DNA from 2 places in the Microbulbifer sp. ALW1 genome. Region 1 is predicted to be linked to the other one. Evidence: predicted binding sites of a transcription regulator. Region 1 holds the regulator's gene; the other holds the start of a gene.
What was found. Region 1 encodes LexA, which represses DNA repair genes until DNA is damaged. Its sites were predicted from a motif close to ACTGTNTNTANANACAGT; they were not measured.
Positions count from the first base shown of each region.

Region 1 (11,705 bases):
CAGATTGATGTTGGTATCCGGGTTCAGCAGGTCCCAGCTGCGCCGGTAGGGCACGCCCGCTTTGCGCGCTGTTGCTTCGGCGGTCGAGGGCAGTAGCTGCATCAGGCCCATAGCGCCGGCGTGGGATTTGGCATCATGGCTGAAATGGCTTTCCTGGCGGGCCACCGCCAGCACGAGATACGAGTCCAGAGCGGTTTTCTTGCCCATGCGTTTGGCGACATCGGTAACAATGTCAGAAAACGCCAGCGGGAAGCGCAACTCCAGGTCGTCCAGGTAGTCTGCCGCGAGAATGGACTGAATGGATTTGTGATACCAGCCCCAGGAGCTGGCGATCTTGCCCGCGGTCATCAATTCTTCTGTGGTCATTTTCTCGGTGGCGTAATCCCACTCACGCCGCGCGTGGTAAAACTCACCAATCGCCTGTAACTCTCTGGCCCGCTGCATATCCGCACGGTTGGCAACAGCATCGACCAGTTCGGGCGTAATCGGCGCCGGGCGGTCTACAAAACTGTATTCCTTGCCAATGGTGTCCGACGCCAGAAAGCCATAATAACTGCGCTCCGCCGCCGCTTTTTGGTACAGCTTGTCGGCCAGTGCCTGGCGCTGGGGATCTTTCTTGGTGTTCTGTTCATTGATGGCGCGGGCTTTCCAGTAAAGCCAGCGGTCCAGGTTCTGGTCGTCTTTGGGGAGCTGGTCTATCCAGAATTCCACCTGCGCCCAGTCCATTCCCCGGAGAGACTGCCGGATCAGCCACTCGGCGGTGCGTTGATCGTAGAAGCTCGGGTGGGACTTGATCAGCTTCTCCAGGCCTGCCTGGTCGTCCTGGCGGGCGTACTGCAGGGCCAGGTGCCGCAGGAATTTGTCTCGCTCTTCATCGGAAAACAGGTAGCTGGCGCTGTAGCGTTGCCAGGCCTCGCTGGCTTTGTCAGGCTCCCTTGAGGCCAGCCGATTCAGGCCGATGGCGACGATATCGCGGTATTCTGCGTCATCTTTGATAAAACGGTCGTAATTGAGGATTTGCTCCGGTTTGCGATACACATTGCGCATCAGCTCCGCGCGATTTGCAGTGCCTTTGTCCAGTTTGCGGGCGATGTAGCCAGCGAGGTCCAGATTGCCGGCTTGCACCGATAGTGCATGCCGCTTCCACGCGAGCGCCGGGGTGAGTCCGCCATCTTTCATCCAGCGGCTGAAAGCCGGGTCACACTCTTTGGGTTGGGAGGCACCTACGGTCCACAGCGCTTCAATCATTTCATAGGCTTGCTGCTTGTCACCGTGCCGGGATAGGGCATCGACGTAGTAGCAGCGCAGTTGGGTGCGCTTGATTTGCTCCGGGCGGTAGTACTTCAGGTAGGCGCTAAAACGCTCACGGCCGCCCAGTTCGCGCAGTACCCGCACGCGCATCCAGTCGCCAATGGCGGTGCCGTCATATTTTTCAAGGAATCGGTCAATATCGTCGTAGGGCAGGCGCGCAAGGTTTTTGCTGATCGCCCAATAGTCGATGTAGGGGAGTAGGGGGTAGTCGCTCAGCTCTTTCTTTAGCTGATTCAGGCGCCGCTGATCGTTGTGGGCGATGGCCATTCTGGCTTGCTGCAGTTTTTCGCGCTGGGCCACGGCGGCTTCCGCCTCTTTGATATCCTTGTTTTCTTTTTTCCGCCTGGCGGGTGCCGTTTTAACGTCTGCCACCGCCAGTTGTGGGGCTGCGGCGTCGGCCGTCGGCGTGTGTTGAGCCCGCGCCAGCCCCGGTATCGCGAGGCTGGCTATGGCGCATACTGACAGGAGAGCGGCGAGTCCTGTGCTGCCAATCGACATACTAAAAAACCCGATTGAGAAATCGCTTATTCGTGAGGCGGAGAATAAAGCGTAAAATGTCCTTTTTCACCCAAAACCATTGTAGTTGTTATTTATGTTGCTTCAGTTGGATGGCGTTTGTTTACGCTATGGCGTTCAGGTGCTGGCGGATCACGTCAACGCCAAAGTTGAGCGCGGAGATCGTATTTGTCTGGTGGGCCGGAACGGGGAGGGTAAATCCAGCCTGTTGAGCCTCATCGGAGGCAAAGGGGATCCGGACGAGGGTGAGATCATACGCCAGACCGGGATCGTCCTCGCCACCCTGGACCAGGCATTGCCCGAGGATTGCACAGACACCGTGTACCGCTATGTAGCGGAAGGCCTCGGTGACGTAGGCGGCTGGCTCGCGGAATACCGGGACAACCAGAACCCGGACCTGCAGGCGAAGATTGAAGGCGCCCACGGTTGGGAGTTACTGGCCAAGATTGACAGCGTGCTGGACCGCCTGGACCTGGATGAAGAAGCTCGAGTCTCCGATTTATCTGGTGGCTGGCAGCGCCGCGCCGCCCTGGCTCGCGCCCTGGTCACCGAGCCGGATTTGCTGATTCTCGACGAGCCCACCAACCACCTGGATATTGCCGCCGTGGAATGGCTGGAGAACTTTCTTGGCAGCTATCGCGGGGCGCTGTTGTTTGTCAGCCACGACCGCGCGCTGGCGGAACGCCTTGCGAACACCGTGTGGGACCTCGATCGCGGGATACTGCGGGTGTTCAACTGCGGATTTGACCGTTACCAGAGCGAAAAGGAAAAGTTGCTGGAGGAAGAGGCGCGCAACGACGCCCTGTTCGATAAAAAACTGGCACAGGAAGAGACCTGGATCCGCCAGGGCATCAAGGCCAGACGCACGCGCAATGAAGGGCGGGTAAGGGCTTTGCAGGCGCTGCGCAAGGAGCGTCAATCGCGCAGGGAGCGCCAGGGCGTGGCGCGGATGTCGCTGGATTCCGGTGAGCGCTCCGGTAAGCTGGTTGCGGAGATGACGGGTGTTACCTTCGGCTTTGAAAATGAGCAGGGTGAGACGATTCCGCTGGTCCGCGACCTGGATTTCACGCTGATGCGCGGTGACAAGGTCGGTCTTATCGGCCCCAATGGTGCTGGCAAAAGTACCCTGATCCGGTTGTTGCTGGGTGAGTTACAGCCCCAGTCCGGTGATATTCGACTCGGCACCAAGCAGCAAGTTGCCTATTTTGACCAGCGCCGGGACGTGCTGAACCCCGAGATGACGGTGATTGATAACATCGCCGAGGGGCGCGAAAACATCGACGTGGGCGGCAGCAGTCGGCACGTAATGTCCTATCTAAGCGATTTCCTTTTCACTGGTGTCAAAGCCAGAACCAAAGTCGGTGCGCTCAGCGGTGGTGAGCGCAACCGTGCACTGTTAGCCAAATTGTTCAGCCAGCCCGCCAATATTCTGGTGCTGGATGAACCGACCAATGACCTGGATGTAGAAACCCTGGAACTGCTGGAGCAGCTGCTGCTCGATTTCCCCGGTACGGTACTGCTGGTAAGCCACGACCGCGCCTTCCTGGACAATGTCGTGGAGAGCTGTCTGGCCTTTGAGGGCGAGGGTGTAGTGCGTGAGTACGTGGGTGGCTATCAGGACTTCGTGCGCCAGGGTGGACGTTTCCTGAGCGCGGAAGAGCAGCTCAAGTCGCGCAAGAAAGACAAAGCGGAAGACACTGCAAAGGAATCTGTGAGTGCAGCGCCAGAGCCGGTAAAAGCCGCCAAAAGTAAAAAACTCAGTTACAAGTTGCAGCGGGAGCTGGACGCCCTGCCAGGGCAGATAGAAACACTGGAAAACGATATTGCGGCACTGGAGGAAGCGATGGCCGCACCAGATTTTTATCAGCAGGAAAACGCCTTGGTGCAGGCAAAACTCCAGCAACTGGCGGAGTTGCAGCAGGCGCTGGAAGTCGCCTTTGAGCGCTGGGCAGAGTTGGACAGTATGTAGTCGAAACTACCTTGATAGCACGCTGTTTTTAGCAAAAGGGGCGCATTAGCGCCCCTTTTTAAGTTCGAATTAATAGGTTGTATTTCATCGCTGCCAAAACGCTCATTTGGGCGGCTAGAGCTTCACGCAATTGCTCACTCTTCGGGAGCGTGCACCCGCACCGCAAGCACATCGCAGCTGGCGCCGTGCAGTACGCCATTGGCGGTAGAGCCGAGCAGTAGTGCCAGCCCGTGGCGGCCGTGGCTGCCAATGACAATGAGATCACACCCGGTGTCTTCCGCCAGCCGATGCAGCTCCGTCGCCGGTTGCCCGAGTACCACATGCTGGCGCTCGGGGGCAATCTGGTGTGCCGCTGCCGCCCTGCGTAACTGTTCTTTTGCCTGATTTTGCAGTTGTTCCTGGACTTCAGAGAGGTCCATGGGGATGTCGCCGCCATAGGCAAACGTCAGGGGTTCGATGATATGCGCAAGGCTCATTTGCGCGCCGCTGCAGGCGGCAATCTGTGCAGCGCGATCCAGTACCTGTGCGGATTCTTTAGAAAGGTCCAGTCCAACCAGAATGTTGTTGTAGCCTGCCATAGTGTTCCCGCAATTTGGGTGAATTTCATGCGAGGCACCGCTTTATTGCGCTGTGCCTCGAAGCCTCTTTGAGTCTACTTTAAAAAAACGGACTTGACACAACCGCGGGCTAGTAGGGAAAAATGCGCGCCTGTCATCGATGGACGGTCGCCGTCGATCGGGCAAAACAGTGCCTTTTACATGGTTCGGACTCTTACCGCAGAAACAAATTACCGAAACCACTTAATGGCAAAGTCGTAGATTCAACCAATTCGACAGGGAAAGGTTATGGCTAGTTGGGTGCCTATCGTCGTTATCATACTTGCGGTTGCGCTGGTGATCGGGCCGGTTATGTGGCTCAAACCCAGTAGCCGCGATCGCAAACTGGCGGAGCTGCGCCAAGGTGCAGCAAGTGCTGGCCTCAAGGTGCAAATGCAACCCTTGCCCGCATCACAGGGCCAGGGCAATGCCGCGGTTTACTTTTCCCAGTGGCGCAACCCGAGGCGTCTGCAGACGGGGTGGGGGCTGGAATTGCAGCGTATGTCCCATGAAATGCATTTTGATGGGCTTTGGGACTGGCGCAAGGGACGGCAGCCGCCAGAGGCGGCAATGTCGCCATTGAAAGAGCTGGTGTCACTGCTACCCTCCGATGCGACGGCGATATTCGCCAATGACAGCGGCTTGGGCGTGCAGTGGCGGGAGCGCAGCGGCGATTCGGGATTCAAGGCAATTCAGGAGGGATTGGCGTCCTTGCGTCCCGTGATCGAAGAGGCGATTCGCCAGCCCCAGCGTGGCGAGTCCGAGTCCTCCTGAAAGTCGGCGACTGAAATGTCCGCTGGTTACCGGCTAGAAGTAGTCTACTGTTTCTAGCGATTAAGCGGATGCTCGTGCTTCTTTATTAGAGGGGGCGAGCGGGTTGAAGTGAGGGGCGTGTCAAGGGATGGCTGCAGGCAGTTCTTGTAGCGGCTTTTGGTGCAGAGTATGTGGTGAACCAACGGTCAAATTACCGGTCACAGGGGTTCACTTCACAGGCTAATTGGTCACCAAATTGTGACGCTTGCTTGACCACACCGGGGGCGAAGCATATATATTCGCGCAGCGCACTGCCAAAGCCGGCTGCTGCCGAAAGTGCTAATGCAGTAAATTTTTTATTAAAAATCAAAAGCTTATGGGTAAATCACTGGTCATCGTCGAGTCGCCGGCGAAGGCGAAAACGATCAACAAGTATCTCGGAAAGGACTTTGTCGTGAAGTCCAGTATCGGTCATATCCGGGATCTTCCTACTGGCGCCTCCAGCAAACAGCCGGTGGATGCCAAAGAGCGTGCTCGCAGAGCGGCGGAAACCCGCAAGCTGTCTCCGGAAGACAAAGAGATCTACAAGCGCAAGAAAAGCCGCGAGCAGCTGATCAAGCGCATGGGTATCGACCCGGATCACAACTGGGAAGCCCACTACGAGATCCTGCCGGGCAAGGAAAAGGTGGTCGATGAGCTGCGCAAGCTCGCCGCCAACGCCGATCATATCTATCTCGCGACGGACTTGGACCGCGAAGGGGAGGCCATTGCCTGGCACTTGCGCGAGTCAATTGGCGGTGATGACAGTCGCTATCGTCGCGTCGTGTTTAACGAAATTACCAAATCTGCGATTCAGGAAGCCTTTAAAGACCCGGGCCCACTGGATATTGATCGGGTCAATGCGCAGCAGGCGCGGCGTTTCCTCGATCGTATCGTGGGCTACATGGTTTCTCCGCTGTTGTGGGAGAAGGTCGCGCGCGGCCTTTCCGCTGGCCGCGTGCAGTCGGTCGCGGTGCGTCTTGTAGTTGAGCGCGAGCGTGAGATACGCGCGTTTATTCCCGAAGAATACTGGACCCTGTTTGCCGACACGCAAACCGCCAAGTCCGACGCCCTGCGCCTGGAAGTGAAAAAACAGGCCGGTGATGCCTTCAAGCCCACTAACGAAGAGCAGGCCATGGCCGCGCTGAAGGCGCTGCAGACCAGCGACTTCACTGTGAGCGCCCGGGATGACAAGCCCACCAGCTCCAAGCCCGGTGCACCCTTTATTACCTCAACGCTGCAGCAGGCTGCCAGTAACCGCCTGGGCTTTAGCGTGAAGAAAACCATGATGATGGCCCAGCGCTTGTACGAAGCGGGCTACATCACCTATATGCGTACCGACTCCACCAACCTGAGTGCCGAAGCCGTGTCTTCCGTGCGCGAATTTATTGGTGAGAATTACGGCGATAAATATCTGCCGGAAAACCCCAATCGCTATAGCAGCAAAGAGGGGGCACAGGAAGCGCACGAGGCGATTCGCCCATCCGACGTGCGGGTAAAGCCGAACATGCTGTCCGGCATGGAGCGCGATGCTGAGCGTCTGTACACCTTGATCTGGCAGCAGTTTGTGGCCTGTCAGATGACACCCGCCCAGTTTACTTCCACCTCGGTCGTGGTAACGGCGGGTGACTTTGAGCTGCGTACCCGCGGCCGGGTAATTCGCTTTGACGGCTTTCTGAAAGTGGCACCGGCGCAGACCAAAAAAGACGAAGACCTGGTACTGCCCGATATCAAGGTGGGTGAAAAGCTCAACCTCAAAAAGCTGGATCCGAAGCAGCATTTCACCAAGCCGCCGGCGCGTTTCAGTGAAGCGGCGTTGGTTAAAGAGCTGGAAAAGCGCGGCATCGGCCGGCCGTCCACCTACGCATCGATTATTTCCACCATTCAGGATCGCGGCTACGTACGGCTGGAAAACCGTCGTTTCTACGCGGAAAAAATGGGCGATATCGTTACCGACCGCCTGAGCGAAAGCTTCAAAAACCTGATGGATTACGGTTTTACCGCCAGCCTGGAAGAGTCCCTGGATACGGTGGCAGAGGGCAAAAAAGGCTGGAAAGACCTGCTTAACGAGTTCTATTCCGACTTTAGCCAGCGACTGGAAGTGGCGCAGGACAAAGAGGGCGGCATGCGCCGCAACTCGCCGACGGATACGGATATCGAGTGCAGCCAGTGCGGTCGTCATATGCAGATTCGCACCGGCTCCACCGGCGTCTTCCTGGGCTGTTCCGGTTATGCGCTGCCGCCGAAAGAGCGCTGTACCAACACCATGAACCTGGTGTCTGGTGAAGAAGCGGTGGATGCGGACAAGGACGAGGATGCAGAAACTCGCCAGCTGCGCGACAAGCGCCGTTGTGGCAAGTGCGGCACCGCCATGGACAGCTACCTGGTGGATGAACACCGCAAACTGCATATCTGCGGTAACAACCCAGACTGCAATGGTTTTGAGGTGGAGAAGGGCACCTTCAAGATCAAGGGCTATGATGGCCCGCTGATCGAGTGCGACAAATGTGGCAGTGATATGCAGCTGAAGTCCGGCCGTTTCGGCAAATATTTTGGCTGTACCAATGAAAGCTGCAAAAACACCCGCAAATTGTTGAAAAGCGGACAACCGGCGCCCCCAAAAATGGACCCGGTGCCCATGCCAGAGCTCGCCTGCGAAAAAGTCGAGGATACCTACATCCTTCGGGATGGCGCTTCCGGCCTCTTCCTGGCAGCGAGCCAGTTCCCGAAAAACCGGGAGACGCGCGCGCCTCTGGTGAAGGAGTTGCTGCCCCACAAAGATGAGATAGATCCCAAGTACAGCTTCCTGTTTTCCGCGCCCACGGAAGACAACGAGGGGCGGGATACGGTGGTCCGTTTCAGTCGCAAGACCCAGGAACAGTACGTTCAGAGTGAGGAAGAGGGTAAAGCGACGGGCTGGAAGGCCTTCTACAACAATGGGAAATGGGAAGTAGAAGCCCCAGCGAAGAAGGCTGCTGCAAAGAAAGCACCCGCGAAAAAGGCGGCTGCAAAAAAGGCACCAGCCAAGAAAGCTGCGGCTAAAAAGGCGCCGGCCAAAAAAGCGGCCGCCAAGAAATCCCCTAAAGAAAATTCCTAAAGGGTAGGCCTGTACTTGAGTAACCCCTATACCGGCACAGTGGCCTCGGCCCTGCGCAAATGCCAGATTCTGCTCCAGTCGCTGGATGAGCAGGGCAATACCGAAAACCCCTTCCTGCAAGCTGCTTTGCAGGAAGGGGCGTTATTGCAACTGTGGCGGGCATATCGTGCTTTTCTCGGCGAGCAGTCCCACCAGCTGGGTCTGGGCACTGGTGTTGTGCCGGAATCCGCAGCGGCGCTGCAGAGCCTGCTGACGGCCCGGGGCAAATTCAGTGCGGACGTCGGCGAGCTGGTGAGCTTGGCGGAAAACCCGGATAGCTGGTTTTACCCGCTGGCAGCTGCTTGGAGTGGGCTCTGGAAGCTTCCGGCTAGCGCCGGGCAGGGGCCTGACGGAGGGGCGGGCGTACAAACACTGATTCCGGTGCGGCAACTGGAAGATATGCCGGTCGCGGTGGACCCCGAGTGCCTCAACCGCTGGTTGCGGGGGCTTACCGAGCTGGTGCAGCGGCAGCGGGTACAAGGCGAAGAGTGGTAGCGCCTTCAGCGGGCGCCGCAGATTAATCACTTCCCCCTGTGTTACAATGGCGGAAAATCATGCTGTAACTGGAGAAGTGAATGTCTTCTGAGACCTACGAAATCATCGAGTTGTCCAATGGTGATGTGGCGCTGCGACGCGCTGGTCACAAGGGAGACCCGCTGGTGCGTATTCATTTCTCAGCGGAGAGCCTCGAGTTTTTACGTGAGCACAAGATTGCCATTGCCCGCGCTATGCTGGAGGCGGGAATTGAGGCGGTGCAGGATGTGAACGAGCTGGAAGCGGAGCCGGAATCCTTCGAGGAAGACGTGGATGTGACCGAGCACACGGTACACTGAGCTTGCTCGAACGTACCCCGCAGCGTCGGTGATTTCGGCCGCTGTAACGGGCTGTAACGGAAAGATACGGGGCGAATCGTGTATCAAAGGCCGTGAAAGACGCATAAAAAAACAGGGCTTGAGGCCCTGTTTTTTTATGTCTGGAAGGTGCCGAAAGCGATGCCTTAAAAGGGATTCTGACGAATCACACCAACCGCCAAACCTTCAATGGCGAAATTCTTGTCACGCATATCCACCTGAATAACATCGAAGTCATCATTCTCCGGCAACAGCTGGATGGTTGCCTGGTTGCCGCGTCGCTTGAACCGCTTCACGGTCACTTCATCTTCAATCCGTGCCACTACTATCTGGCCATTGCGGATGTTGTCCGTGCGTTGTACGGCCAGCAGGTCGCCATCAAAAATACCGGCGTTCTTCATGCTCATGCCGTGTACCCGCAGCAGATAGTCCGCCGGTGGGTGGAAAAACTCCGCCGGGATCTCGCAATACTCTTCAATATTTTCTTCCGCCAGTACCGGATTACCTGCCGCGACCCGGCCAACAATGGGCAAGCCGCTCTGGTGGTCTGGAATCCGGATACCGCGTGAGGCGCCGGCGACCATTTCAATTGCGCCTTTACGCGCCAGTGCTTTGAGGTGTTCCTCTGCCGCATTCGGAGAGCGGAAACCGAGCTCCTGGGCAATCTCAGCTCTGGTGGGTGGGTATCCGGTATCGTCCAGATACGTTTTGATCAGTTCCAGTACCTGGGCCTGGCGAGCGGTAAGGTTTGTCATGCGCACTTTCCTGTTGTCTGTATTTTTATACAGTTGCTGGGATTATATACAGATTTCTCTTGCACGCAATCTTCCGGGGGAGTGTGTGGGCTAGCTGCTAGACTTGGGGTACCTGTCGGCTTTCAGGTTGTATGGGCATCCAGTTCCCCAGGAGGGGAGTCGGGCAATAAGGAGAAGGCATATGCTGGACGCAAAAATGCCAGAAGCGTGGCGCGTGCTGCGAATTCAATCGGAACTCGTCGATGGTATCGAGCGCCTGATTACATTGAAGGGCGCGGTGACGGTTTTCGGCAGTGCAAGATTCCGTGAAGATGCGGTGGAGTATCAGGAAGGTGTGCGCCTGGGCGAGTTGCTTGCCAGTGAAGGGGTGCCGGTTATTACCGGCGGCGGCCCCGGGATTATGGAGGCCTGCAATCGCGGTGCATTTACCCAGGCTGGTGCCTCAATCGGCCTGAATATTGAATTGCCATTTGAGCAGACGCCGAATCCCTATCTCGATATCAGTCTGCACTTTCGCTACTTCTTTGTGCGGAAATTCATGTTCGTGAAACATGCCGTTGGCTTTATCGCCATGCCCGGCGGGTACGGAACCCTGGATGAACTGTTTGAGGCGCTGACGCTGGTACAGACGCAAAAAGTCCGACGCTTTCCCATTGTTCTGGTAGGGAAGCGCTACTGGGCGGGATTAATCGACTGGCTGATGGAAACGGTTTTGGACCGGGAATGCATTGATGCCGGTGATCTGAACCTGTTCAAATTGGTTGACACGGTCGAGGAGGCGGCAGAGATCATCGTGGAGTATATTCGCGAGCGCGATATTTGATGGGCTCTCTACCGCTCAGTTAAATACTTTCATCGGTGCCGGGAAAAGATTCGCCTTCCAGTTTGTCGATGGCGCTTTGGGCGGGCGAAAATAAGGGACTTTTGAATCCGGCATCCTCATCATCCTGCATTTCGCGCGCGAGGCTGCCATATCCGGCGTTGGCATCTTCCGGAGGTGCTGCACCAATCACCGGTAGTCGCGGCCAACTGAGAAAGTCAATTTCATCCAGTGCGCCGTCGATGTATTGAACTTCAATGGTGCGAGAGGGGTGGTCTACTGCCACCACTTCAAACAATTCACCAGATTGGAAGTTTTCGAACCAGCTGCCAATTTCCGGAGCAATTCTGGCCATGGCGCGGCCCTCCTGTCGTTATCAATCGTTAGGGGCCCTTTGTTGCCGCGCTACTATGAAATCCCGTCCCCATCGCCATCGTCACTACCACGGCGGCCGGTTCAGGAATCAATAGCGGCTGTTACAGCAAATCCCGCGCCTCTTTCGAAGTTCCGTTTCGAGCAATTTCCTCAGTCTTTAAATTCAATCTAGTGTCGGTGCCGGCTGCTTGGTATCCGGGAGGTCGCGATTTCGGGATTCCCTGGGTGCTTTGTGATCGCCAGGGCAAATTTCGGTGGATTGAAGCGCGCGGCTGCTTAAACCGCTTTTGGGGCAGGGGAGACGGATGTTCCAATTGGTGCCGACTATGCTAGTCTCAGGCCCTTAAACAAGCGTTTTAATTGTTGGTTTGAATTGGTATGAGTCAGCTGGAAACCGTCAAGCGAATCCTGGATGCCGCCGAGGTACTATTTGCCGAGCGCGGCTTTACTGAAACCTCGCTGCGCACCATCACCAGCACCGCCGGGGTGAATCTGGCCGCGGTAAACTACCATTTTGGTTCGAAAAAAGAGTTAATCCAGGCCGTATTTGAGCGTTTCCTTACGCCTTTTACGGAGCATCTGGA
Region 1 covers NZ_CP047569.1:3,249,786-3,261,490, reverse strand. The annotation lists gene GRX76_RS13555 (transglycosylase SLT domain-containing protein) at 1-1,809, opposite strand, end outside; gene GRX76_RS13550 (ATP-binding cassette domain-containing protein) at 1,904-3,796, shown strand; gene GRX76_RS13545 (universal stress protein) at 3,931-4,374, opposite strand; gene GRX76_RS13540 (hypothetical protein) at 4,642-5,166, shown strand; gene topA (type I DNA topoisomerase) at 5,522-8,281, shown strand; gene GRX76_RS13530 (DUF6586 family protein) at 8,297-8,815, shown strand; gene GRX76_RS13525 (hypothetical protein) at 8,896-9,153, shown strand; gene lexA (transcriptional repressor LexA) at 9,318-9,926, opposite strand; gene GRX76_RS13515 (TIGR00730 family Rossman fold protein) at 10,108-10,749, shown strand; gene GRX76_RS13510 (DUF6763 family protein) at 10,769-11,101, opposite strand; gene GRX76_RS13505 (TetR/AcrR family transcriptional regulator) at 11,500-11,705, shown strand, end outside.

Region 2 (11,705 bases), 1.9 Mb from region 1:
ACCCCCTTCTTCGGTCTGTTCGGTGAAGTACTCGGCCCACTGAGTGACGCCGGCCAGAAATACATGCGCGACAATGGCCCACCCATCAATGCCTGGATTGAAACCCTCAAGGCACCCAAGTATCCCGGTGACATCGATACCGCACTTGCGGAGGAAGGCGCGGAGCTGTTCCACGAGCTGGATATGTGGGCGGAAGAGCGCAACAACCCGGTTCGCCGCCCGGAGGGCAATGGCAGTTGTGCTGGCTGCCATGGCGCTTATGCACCACGCTACGTAAACGACCCCGAATTCCTAGCCAGCCCGCTGCTAGAGGGTATGGCCTCGTATATCGTGCCACAGGAAATCATCGGTACCGACTCAGTGCGCTGGGAAACCAACAACGAAGGTATGCAGCGCGCCGGCTCGGTGAATTTCTTCGGCTATCCTCCCACCAAGGGCACGGACCAGGATTGCGGGCCGCAAAACCAGGAGCGCTTGCGCGGTGATCGCGAGCTGGGTTACCTGGCACCACCGCTCTACGGGGTCTGGGCCAGCGCACCTTATATGCACAACGGCTCGATTCCTAACGTGTGGGAAATCCTCAAGCCCGAGGACCGTGAGCCACTGTGGCGCCGCGTGTCCAACGAGAAACTGTCCAATCCCTGGTACAACAATGGCAATGTGCTGATGGGGTACGACACCAAACTGGATACCGCCTACGACGAAACCAAAATGGGCTGGAAATACGACGCCATCGATTGCGAATGGCGCTCCTTCTGGAACCCGTCGGTTTCGCCCTTCCGCACCTGTGATCCGAATGACAAACACCAGACGCCGCTGGCACAGGAAATTCTCGACGATATCTTCGGCAACCTGATCCTGACCTGGAACATCATGTTCCCGCCGACACTGACCATGAAGCAGATGGAAGATCGCAAGATCTATAACACGCTGTTGTTCAGTCACGGTAACGAAGGTCACGAGTTCAATAGTGTGCTGACCGATCACGAGCGTTTAGCCATTATTGAATATCTGAAAACGCTCTAGTGTTTGACCGAACAGCGTAAACCGGAGGCCGACCTGACTTACAGGTCGGCCTTTTTTTCGGGAATAGCAGAAAAGTTGAATTGGTCGTATGACGGGAATTGGCCCCGACCATTAGAATTTGGCGAAGAAATTTTCGGATTCCCTTCGATTGCCAATGATTCACCCCACCACACGCACGATGGCCCGCCACTGCAAGCGAATCGCCAGGTACACGCTACTGCTCGCGGCGGCAGCGGTAACCCTGTCGGTGCTGCTGGTGCTCGCCCTGCGCTGGATCGATCCTCCCTCTTCCATGGTTATGCAGCACTGGCAACAGGACAGTGGCCAGATTGCCCGACATAGCTGGCAGCCAATCAATAAGATCTCGCCAAACTTGCAGATGGCCGTCATCGCTGCGGAAGACCAGAAGTTCCCACACCATTACGGCTTCGATCTTGACTCCCTGCAAAAAGCCCTCACAGAAAACCGCAAACGCACACGCGGTGCCAGCACCATTACCCAGCAGACCGCAAAAAACCTGTTTTTGTGGAACGGACGCAGTTATCTGCGCAAGGGGTTGGAAGCCTGGTTTACCCTGTTGATGGAAACGCTTTGGTCGAAAGAGCGGATTCTGGAGGTCTATTTGAATATCGCCGAGTTTGGCGAGGGCGTTTACGGTGCCGAGGCTGCCGCACGTCACCACTTTGGCTCGTCGGCGCAGCATTTGAGCCGCTGGCAATCGGGGCTGCTGGCCGCGGTTCTACCGAGCCCCAAGCGCATGTCCGCCGGACGGCCCTCGGCGTATGTACAGAGCCGGGCATCGACAATCAATCGTCAAATACGACAGCTGGGCGGCACCGGTTATTTGAAGTCCCTGTAACTTCTGTGGGCAACAGTTATCCACACCTTATTTGCCCACAGCTTCTCGGGACAGACCTGTGAATATCTACTGGATATCCTGCCGCAGCCAAGCAACCCCGCCTGCCGGTTCGGAGCGGTCGAAATTGCGTCATATTCAGGTTGGCTTTGGTACCGCGGATACATTTCGTCACGTCGATATGGAATCACCGATATCCGGCAATAGAATGGAGCTGTCTGTATCGCCGTCTGTCCACCGGGGAAATGTGTGACTCAACCCGCTGTTACTTTTTTTTCGCTGTTGATTGCGCTTGCGAGTCCCGCGGCTCTCGCCACCGCGGATTGCGGACAGGCCGCTGACTGCCTCGCTCTTGAACTGCACAATCAGGTGCGCAAAGACCTGAACGCCGGTCGTCTCCCCAACAGCCCCACACCAAATCCGCCGGTGGCCATGCTGGTTCACGATCCGGCACTGGCGCGCACCGCCTACAACTGGTCGGCGGCCCAGTGCAATGCGCGCCGCGGACACAATAGCCAGCGCCGCGCGCACTTCCTCGCCAACGGCGGCAACCCCGCCCACCCCTGGGTTGGGGAAAACCTTTTTTTCCACAGCGCCCAGCTCTCCAATACCGATGCGCTGAACCAGGCGGTGGCTGCCTGGGCCGCGGAAGCGCAGGATTATCGCTACCAGCCGTTCAAGGTGATGAAGACCGGGCATTACAGCCAGTTGATCTGGAATACCATCGACACCATTGAAAACGGCAAGAAGGTATCCCGCGCGGTGGGCTGCGGTGTATACCGCTGTGACAAAGGCCGCTATAAAACCATCGTCACCTGTAACTACGCACCCGGCGGCAATATCCAGGGTGTGGTGCCCTACCGCATCAAAAAATAGCCCCGGCCGCACCAGTCATAATTTGATAATCTCGCTGGGACAACACTCGGTACAACGACAAAAGCCGGACCCCTCCAATGAAGCGCCCACTTAGTATTGCTGCTGGTATCGCCCTCCCCGCACTTGCGCTGTTGCTGGCCGCCTGCAAGGCCGCCCAATTTGGCGGGGATACCGCGCTGCCGGATGGTTCGGTTTACCGCGGGGAGTTTCAGGATGGGCTGTTCCACGGCGAAGGGGAATTGCATTGGCCCGATGGCCGCCACTACCTGGGCGGTTTTCAACACGGCATGCTGGGCGGACACGGCAAATTCACTTACGCCGATGGCTGTGTTTACGAGGGTGAATTTGCCAAGGGTGACTTCCATGGCAATGGCCGTTACGCCTGTGACGAAACTTCCTGGGAAGGTGATTTCCAGCAGGGCAACCTGGCAAGAGGAACCATCATCTGGGAGGGATTCGGTCGCTACACGGGGGAGTTGCAGGATTACCAACCGCACGGCGAGGGGGCACTCACCTACGTCGAAGGCGTCACCATCCGTGCCCACTTCGAAAATGGCCAGGCAAATGGTGAAGGCATCCGCTCCTTTACCACAGCTGACGGCGAGCTGCGGGAAGATCCCGGTTTCTTCGTCAACGATCAGTACTACGCGAGCGAAGCCGCCTGGCAGCGAGGCGAGACGGAATCACAGAGCGCCCTGGAGTCCCGCCTGTACAGCGAAGGCGAACGCTTGCAGTCGGCGCTCTCGCAACTTGCGCCGCAGCGACCTGGTGTGCGTGATGTGTACACACTGATTGTGGGCGGCGACGGCACCCAGGGCGTGTTCGAGAGAGAGGTCAACTGGGTCGCGGAGAGACTGGGTACGACGCTGGATATGGAGCGGCGCCAGATACGCCTGAGCAATGGCAGCGACACCCTGCCGCTCGCTACCCGCACCAGTGTCCGGAAAAGCCTGCAGGCGCTGGATACGTTGATGGACGCGGAAGAGGATCTTCTGCTGGTGCACTTTGTCAGCCACGGCGACGCCAATGGCAGCCTGTATCTTGCGGATGTGGGTCTACCGCTAAACGACCTTTCCGTGGCGGATGGTAAACAATGGCTCGACGCACTCAAGGCACAACACCAGTGGGTGATTGTCTCTGCCTGTTATTCGGGACACTGGCAGCAGGCGCTGGCAAATCCCGCACGTACGGTATTCACCTCGGCGGCAAAAGATCGCACTTCGTTTGGTTGCAGCAACGATTCCGAGCGTACCTGGTTCAGCGCCGCGCTGTATGGCGAGGCGCTGGGTGTGGGTGTTGATGACCCCGCAGCCTGGTTTGCGGCCGCGAACCGCCGGGTTACCGAAATGGAAAAGGACCAGGGCATTGAGGATAGCGCCCATTCACTGCCGCAGGCAGCCATTGGCGATGCGTTTCTGGCCTGGTGGCAGACACCGACCAATTCGCAACATCAGACGCAGCATTAGGGCGCAACATTAAGCACCACCTTGCCGACGGATTGTCCGCTGCGCAGCAGCGCCAGCGCGTCATGGGCCTGCGCAAATGGAAACTCATGACCAACATGGGGTGCCGTCAACGCCAAGCCGGCGCAACCGTTTAATAACTCCTCGAACAGCGCCTGCTCCTGCCACAGCCAGATCAGATTGAATGCCAACACCGATTTGTTGCTGCTGATCATATCCATCACATCGTAGCGCGGGCGCTTCAGGTACAACCAGGCTGCTTTCAGCCAGTTGGGTCTGTCACCCGGGGTAAATTCCGCAGCGCCGAAAACCACCAGACGACCGGTGGGCGCGAGGGCGGCGAAAGACTGCTTCTGGATTTGCCCACCGATGCCATCGAGTACCGCGTGTAGCGGTCGACCGTTCAGTTGCGCATGCAGTTGCTCGTCGAAGTTGTCACCGCGCACAATGACCTCGGCAAAACCCTGCCCGGCGAGAAAGGCGCGCTTGCTTTCAGAACTCACTGTACCGATCGGGATAGCACCCATCTGCGCGGCCATGCGCATGGCCTGCAGCCCCACACCACCGGCGGCGCTCTGGATTAGTACCACCTGCCCTGGCTTTACCGCCGCGAGGGTGGCGAGGGCGTAGTAGGCGGTGAGACTCTGTGCTGGAAACGCGGCGCCCTCAGCAAAACTCCAGTGCACGGGAATTTTACGGCAGTGTTGCGGCGGCACATCCACCACCGTGGCGTAGCCGCCGAAGCGGGTACAGCCGTAGATCCGGTCTCCCACCTGCAAATCCGTTTGCGCGTTTTCACCCAGCGCGGTAACCACACCGGCAAACTCCAGCCCGGGAATAAAACTGCCTGCGGGTGTTGCAGAATAAAGCCCGGTGAGCGCGAAGATATCAGCGAAATTCAGGCCGACAGATTGCACTGCGACGCGGATATGATCTGAGGCCAGAGACGGAAGTGGTTCTTGCACCAGCTTCAGGTTACTGATGGCGCCCGCCTTTTGCGTGCGCCAGACGTGACGGGTTTCGGGCATCGACTGCATCTCTCTCGAAGCGATAAAGAGATGCAGCCTACCGCTAGCCCGCGGGCTGGGCCAGCCCGGATTAATCCGGCTGCACGGCTACCGGAGTGGCCTGGGCACTGGCCAACGCGCCGGCAGTTTTTACCAGGCGCACGAATTCCGCCCGGTCACCGCTGACGTCTTTGCCGCGCGCGAGTTGCGCCAGCGCCACTACATCCTCGTAATCGAAATCACTCAGGGGTTCGCTGCGCAGCAGTAGTCCGAAGCCCGCCACCGCGGTGGCGAACTGCAGGTCCTGCTGGGTATTTTCAAACGATTTTACCCGGGGTGACAGGGGCCACTGTTTGAGTGTGCTGTCTGCTTCTCCCGGTTTCTTGTAACGCACTTTTACCATCGCCAGTTCGTTGCTTTTTGCCGTCGTCACATTCTCACCGTCTTTGTCATCACCGTAACGCAGCGGATCGACCCGCGGGGTATCACCAACCAGGGTCAGCTCATACAGCGCTACCACCGAGTGGCCCGCACCGATATCGCCAGAGTCTTTGGCATCGTTGTTAAAGTCCTCGCGATTGAGGCGGCGGTTCTCATAGCCGAGCAGGCGATATTCCACGACGCGCGCGGGATTGAACTCCACCTGCACTTTGGCATCTTTGGCGATGGTAAACAGTGTTCCTGAGAGCTGTTCCACCAGCACACGATTGGCCTCGAAGATGGTATCGATATAGGCGTAGCTGCCGTCGCCCACATTGGTCAGCTGCTCGACGATTTCCTCGCGGTAGTTGCCCATACCGAAACCCAGTGCGCTGAACTGCACACCGCTTTTGCGCCCGCGCTCGATGCGCTGCTTGAGGGTTTCCACATCGCTGATGCCCACATTGAAATCGCCATCGGTGGCCAGCAAGATTCGGTTGACGCCTTCTTTCTTGAACGCCTGCTGCGCGACCGCATAAGCCAGCTCTATGCCGCCGGCGCCGTTGGTGGAGCCACCGGCCTGAAGCCGGTCGATCGCCTGCAGGATCTTGGTTTTCTGGTCACCGGCGGTGGGCTCCAGCACCAGCCCGGCACTGCCGGCATAGGTGACGATGCTCACGGAATCCTCGGCGCGCAGCTGCTTGGCGAGCAGACGGTAGGCCTGTTGTAACAGCGGCAGTTTGTTCGCCTGCGACATGGAACCGGAGGTGTCAATCAGGAACACCAGGTTTACCGGCGGTACCTCGTCCATCGGTAGTTCCCGCGCCTTCACGCCGATGGAAAACAGCGTGCGCTCCGCATCCCAGGGGGCACGCGACAGGTCGAAGTGCACGGCAAAATCGTCGTCACTCGCAGAAGTGGTAGCGCTGCCGGCAAAGTCGTAGTTGAAGTAATTGATCAGCTCTTCGAGACGCACCGCATCCTTCGGCGGCAGCTGTCCGTTGTTGAGGAAACGACGCACATTACTGTAACCGCCAGTGTCTACATCGAGAGCAAAGGTGGAGACCGGGTCATCACGCACCAGTTTTACCTGGCGGGGTTCCAGCTCCTGGTATTTTTCTTGCTGCGGTTGCTGGAGTTGCTGCGGTTGCTGCACGGCAAACGCCGCCAGCCCGCGGGTTTCAGGGCTCCGCTTCTTGAGCTCGGCGCTCGGCTGCGGGCGCTGGAGCAGCTCCATCGGCAGGATATCGGCGCTGGTCGCCGGTTCGACCTGAATCTCGTGAATGGTGTATTCCTTCGATTGCGTCGCGCTGTCGTCGCTGGAGGATTCTTCAGGATCGGAGGAGGAGCAGCCGGACAGCACCATCGCCAGTGCGCCGCACAGCAAAGTAGGTAGGATCGGGAAGCGAGTCATATAGGTCCTTCTATACGTTATCTATACATTATTGTTTTCGACACTGATAAGAGTTTTACAGCACCGATCGGTATTTGCCAGTTTCCATGGCCCGGCGGTCGCGCACGGGTTTGTTTGCGCACAGCCCTTCCTGTATAACCATACAGCATCGGGCGCACGCTACGTGCCCACAGGATTACACCCCCAGGCACTTGTACCTCCCCATGGCCGATCCCGTCGAACTGGCACCGGATTACTACCTCAGCAACTTCCAGTCACTACTGGACTTTGTGATAGCGCGCTATGAAAACCTGTTATCGGACGGCGAGCGGCGCTTCCACAACCAGTTTTGTGCACTGGCGACCGACAGCCAGCGGCTGTATGTGCGCCTGCTGTCACGCAAGGGTGTGCCGTCTTCTGCCGGCGCCCTGTTCCGACAGGGCAAACTCGGCTATGCCGAAATCGGTGATCTCCCTGCCGCTGCAGACGCGCTGGTTGCGGCCGGCCTGTTGCAGCGCAACCCGTCCCTGCCGATAGAAGAGCTTCTGCCGCTGTTCACCAAGAGCGAGCTTCTCGCTCACAGCCCGGCACCGCTGCCGAAATCCCTGAAACGCCCCGCCCTGGAGCAGGCGCTGCTCGAACAGGATGGCGCACTACTGCTACGCGCGCTCGAAAACGAGGGTCCGTGGCTGGCGGTACAGGCGGCGGAGCACTTCCAAACCTTCAAATTGCTGTTTTTCGGCAACCTGAACCAGGACCTGACGGACTATGTCCTGCGGGACCTGGGCCTGTTCCGCTATGAAAACTACCCGCTGGAGCGAGAACAGCTGCCATTCCGGAGTCGCGCGCAGATCGAACAGCACCTGCACTACTACGACTGCGCAGTGGAGGCCGATTTCGCGCTGGCCGCCGATGCAGACGCCATCCATGCGCTGGCCTCACGGCTGCCCTCAGGGTTCGAAGGCGACAGCACACTGGACCGGCGCCTGGATCGGTTGCGCCTGACCCTGGCGCGGCAGCTGGAGCGACTGGAAGCATTGCCTGCCGCGGACCAGCTGTACCGCCACTGCAACCGCCCGCCGGCGCGCGAACGCCGCGCGCGGATCGCGGTGACCAGCGGTGATACCGCGAGCGCACTGGCACTATGTTCAGAAATTCTCGCCAACCCGCACAATGAAGCTGAAAGCGAGTTTGCCCTGAGTTTCGGCCATCGCACGGCGAAGAAGACCGATGACGCCGAAACCTGGCCGGCACCGAAACGACACCAAGCGGTGACGGAAACCGCGGTGCTCGCACCTGCCCAGGAGCGGGTGGAAATACTCGCGGCCAACCACCTTGCACCGCCCGGTTCTCACGACCAGTGCTTTTACGTGGAAAACACCCTGTTTAACGGCGTGCTCGGCCTCGCCGTATGGGACATCGTATTTGCACCGGTAGCCGGGGCTTTCTTCAATCCGTTTCAGGTGGCGCCAAGCGATTTCCGCACCGCCGATTTTTATCCACAGCGCCGCGCCGCCTTCGAACAGCGCCTGGCAGAGCTGGACAGCGGCCAGTTCCACAAGCACATATGGCGGCACTTCCGCGAAAAGCAGGGTATCGCCAACCCGCTGGTGGCCTGGGACGCCCTGTCGGAACCTCTGCTGACCCAAGCCCTGGAACGCATCCCGCCGGATCACTGGCGGGCGCTGTTCCGGCGCCTGCTGAGCGATGTCACCCACCACCGCAACGGCCTCCCCGATCTGATTCTGTTCCCGGCGGAGGGTGGCTACGAGCTGGTAGAGGTGAAAGGTCCCGGTGACCGCCTACAGCAGAACCAGCAGCGTTGGCTGGCCTACTTCGCCCAACACCAGATCCCCCACCGGGTGCTGCATGTGGAATGGCAGCCTTGAGCGGTGTAAAAACAGCCTTAAGCGGTGTAAAAGCAGCCGTGAGCGAGATTGAAACAGCGGGGGATCAGCCCGTGCTGGAAGTCTCTGTGGGTGAGCTGGTGGCCTTTGCCTGTCGCAGCGGCGACCTGGTGGGAGAGGTTTCCGGTGGGCCAACGGCACTGGAAGGTATCCGCGCGCACCAGCGACTGCAGAAAAAACGCCCCAAGGGCAGCGAAGCGGAATACCGTCTGCAGGTAGAACTTGTGCAGGATGGCCAGACGGTGGTGCTCAATGGCCGGGTGGATATCCTGCACCCCCAGCCGGACCTGCACCGCCCGGTGCAGCTGGATGAAATAAAAACCACCTACGTGCCGCCACAGAAACTGGCGGAGTCCGCCCGCGACCTGCACTGGGCGCAGCTGAAGGTCTACGGCTTCTGTTACGGACTGCAGCAGCAATTCGACGGTGATGATTGCGTTGCGCTGCAAATGCTGTGGCATAACCTCAAGGAAAAAAAGACCTACCCCGAGTCCCGGGAATTCCGCTGGCGCGAGCTGGAAAGCTTTGCCAGGGGTGCACTCGCCAAGTACCTGCAATGGCACCGGCGCTGGCAGAACCATCGCCAGCTTGTACGCACTTCTGCACGCACGCTGAAATTTCCCTTTGCTGAATACCGTACAGGGCAGCGCACCCTGGCGGTGGCGGCTTACCGTTGCCTGCGCGATGGCGGTGAGCTGGTGGCCGAGGCCCCCACCGGTATCGGTAAAACCGTAAGCACCCTGTTCCCGGCCATCAAGGCGCTGGGAGAAACACCCCTCGACCAGCTGGTGTATCTCACCGCGAAGAATTCCGGCCGCCAGGTGGTGCGGGAAACTGCCGCCCGTTTACACACTCAGGGGCTGACACTTTCGATACTGGAATTACAGGCCCGCGACAAAACCTGTGCCTGCAGCCTGGGGCTTTGCAGTCGCGACGACGAGGGCATCTGCCCGCGCACCCGCGGCTTCTTCGACCGCCTGCCGGAAGCGCGCCTGTCCCTGCTCGGCCGCCCACTGCTGACACCGGAAGTCATTGCCGAAGTGGCGGACCGCCTGCAGCTTTGTCCGTTCGAGCTGTCACTGCAGATGCTGCCCTGGACGGACCTGGTGGTGTGTGACTTCAACTACGTCTTCGACCCGCTGGTGCAGATGCAAAGCCTGCGGGACACGCACCGGCAGCGCGCACTGCTGATCGATGAGGCGCACAACCTCAGCGACCGCGCACGCGGCATGTTCAGTGCAAAGCTCACCCGCAGTGACAGCCGCCGTGCCGCAGCCGCCTGTAAAGGCTCTCATCCCACTTTGCAGCGCGCCATCCAGTCACTGGTACGCGCGCTGGACCGATGGGTGGTTGATCTGCAGGAGTCAGGACAGGATTCTGGACTGGGAGCCGCGCAAGCGCGCAAAGAGGAAAAATCCGGGCTGTGGATAACTTCCCTCGACGACGGTGCGCCCCAGGCGGTGAGTGTCGCAATACAAAAATTACTGCTGGTAGTCAGCCAGTTATGGGAACAGTCGCAGTCACCACCGGAGGCCATCGCCGACTGGCTCAAGGCCGTGTTTCGCTACCAGACGGTGGAACAGCTGGCGGCGGAACAGCACCGCTGTATCACCCGCGTGCAAAAGTCGGCTAATCCCGAAAGCCCCTGGCGGGAACAGGAAGTTGAACTGCTGTGCCTGAATGCCGCCGATTACCTGCAACAGGCCTATAAACAGTTCCACGGGGTCATCGCCTTTTCCGCCACCCTGCGCCCGCCAGGTTATACCTACCAACAACTGGGGCTGCAGGCGGACTCCCCCTACCTGTCGCTGCCCTCTCCATTTGATGCCGGGCAACTGGGGCTGTTTCTGTGCCCATTTGTGGACACCCGCTACCGCGCGCGCGATCAGGCCAGCGACGCACTGGTGGACATGATCGCGCGGACTTTCCACAGCCGGCCGGGTAATTACCTGGTGTTCTTTCCCTCCTACCGTTTTTTGCAGCAGGTGGCCGAGCGCTTTGCCACGCTGTTTCCGGAGATTCCGCTGGTGCAGCAGACGTCCGGCAGTAGCGACCAGCAGCGCAGTGCTTTTCTGCAGCACTTTCAGGATGGCCGCCGCAGCCTGGGGTTTGCGATTATGGGCGGCATCTTCGGCGAAGGGGTGGATTACGTGGGGGAACAGCTGGTGGGCACCATTGTGGTGGGTGTGGGTCTGCCACAGGTCAACGAGGAGCAGGAGCTGCTGCGCGCGGCCTGGGACAGGCGGGGCGAGAACGGCTTCGATATTGCCTACCGCTACCCGGGCCTGACCCGGGTGCTGCAAACTGCCGGGCGCGTGATCCGCACCGAGACAGACCGGGGCGTGGTGATTCTGGCAGACTACCGCTTTGCCGATCCGTTTTATCGCGCGCTTTATCCACAGCACTGGCATTCCCAGACCTGCGACAATGGCGACACCCTCTCCACCGCCCTCGACCGCTTCTGGCACAGATAATCGACAGCAGCCATGGTATTAAATCGCGAATTCTACCGCCGCAGCCCGCATCAGCGCTCCAAGCAGGACATCACCTTCAATGATGTGCGCAAGCGCTTCGATTTCCGTTCCATTGCGATCGGACGTTGGGTGACCGAAGCAGAAAAAGCGCGCGCGGCGGGCCTGTTTTACGATGCATTGGCCGACCTGATGGCGATACTGCAGGGGCCGGAGCTGCTGGTCTCCCTGCGCGGCACCCTCGCCTTCCAGTACGGCACCGGCGGCCGCCCGGGCATTTCCGCCC
Region 2 covers NZ_CP047569.1:507,790-519,494, forward strand. The annotation lists gene GRX76_RS02030 (hypothetical protein) at 1-1,026, shown strand, start outside; gene mtgA (monofunctional biosynthetic peptidoglycan transglycosylase) at 1,181-1,885, shown strand; gene GRX76_RS02040 (CAP domain-containing protein) at 2,132-2,758, shown strand; gene GRX76_RS02045 (C13 family peptidase) at 2,836-4,224, shown strand; gene GRX76_RS02050 (zinc-binding dehydrogenase) at 4,221-5,249, opposite strand; gene GRX76_RS02055 (VWA domain-containing protein) at 5,320-7,062, opposite strand; gene GRX76_RS02060 (VRR-NUC domain-containing protein) at 7,266-8,930, shown strand; gene GRX76_RS02065 (ATP-dependent DNA helicase) at 8,969-11,422, shown strand; gene GRX76_RS02070 (CLCA_X family protein) at 11,435-11,705, shown strand, end outside.
Region 2: a site for LexA is predicted at 7,192-7,209, ahead of GRX76_RS02060 (VRR-NUC domain-containing protein). Genes of this name have one in related genera too.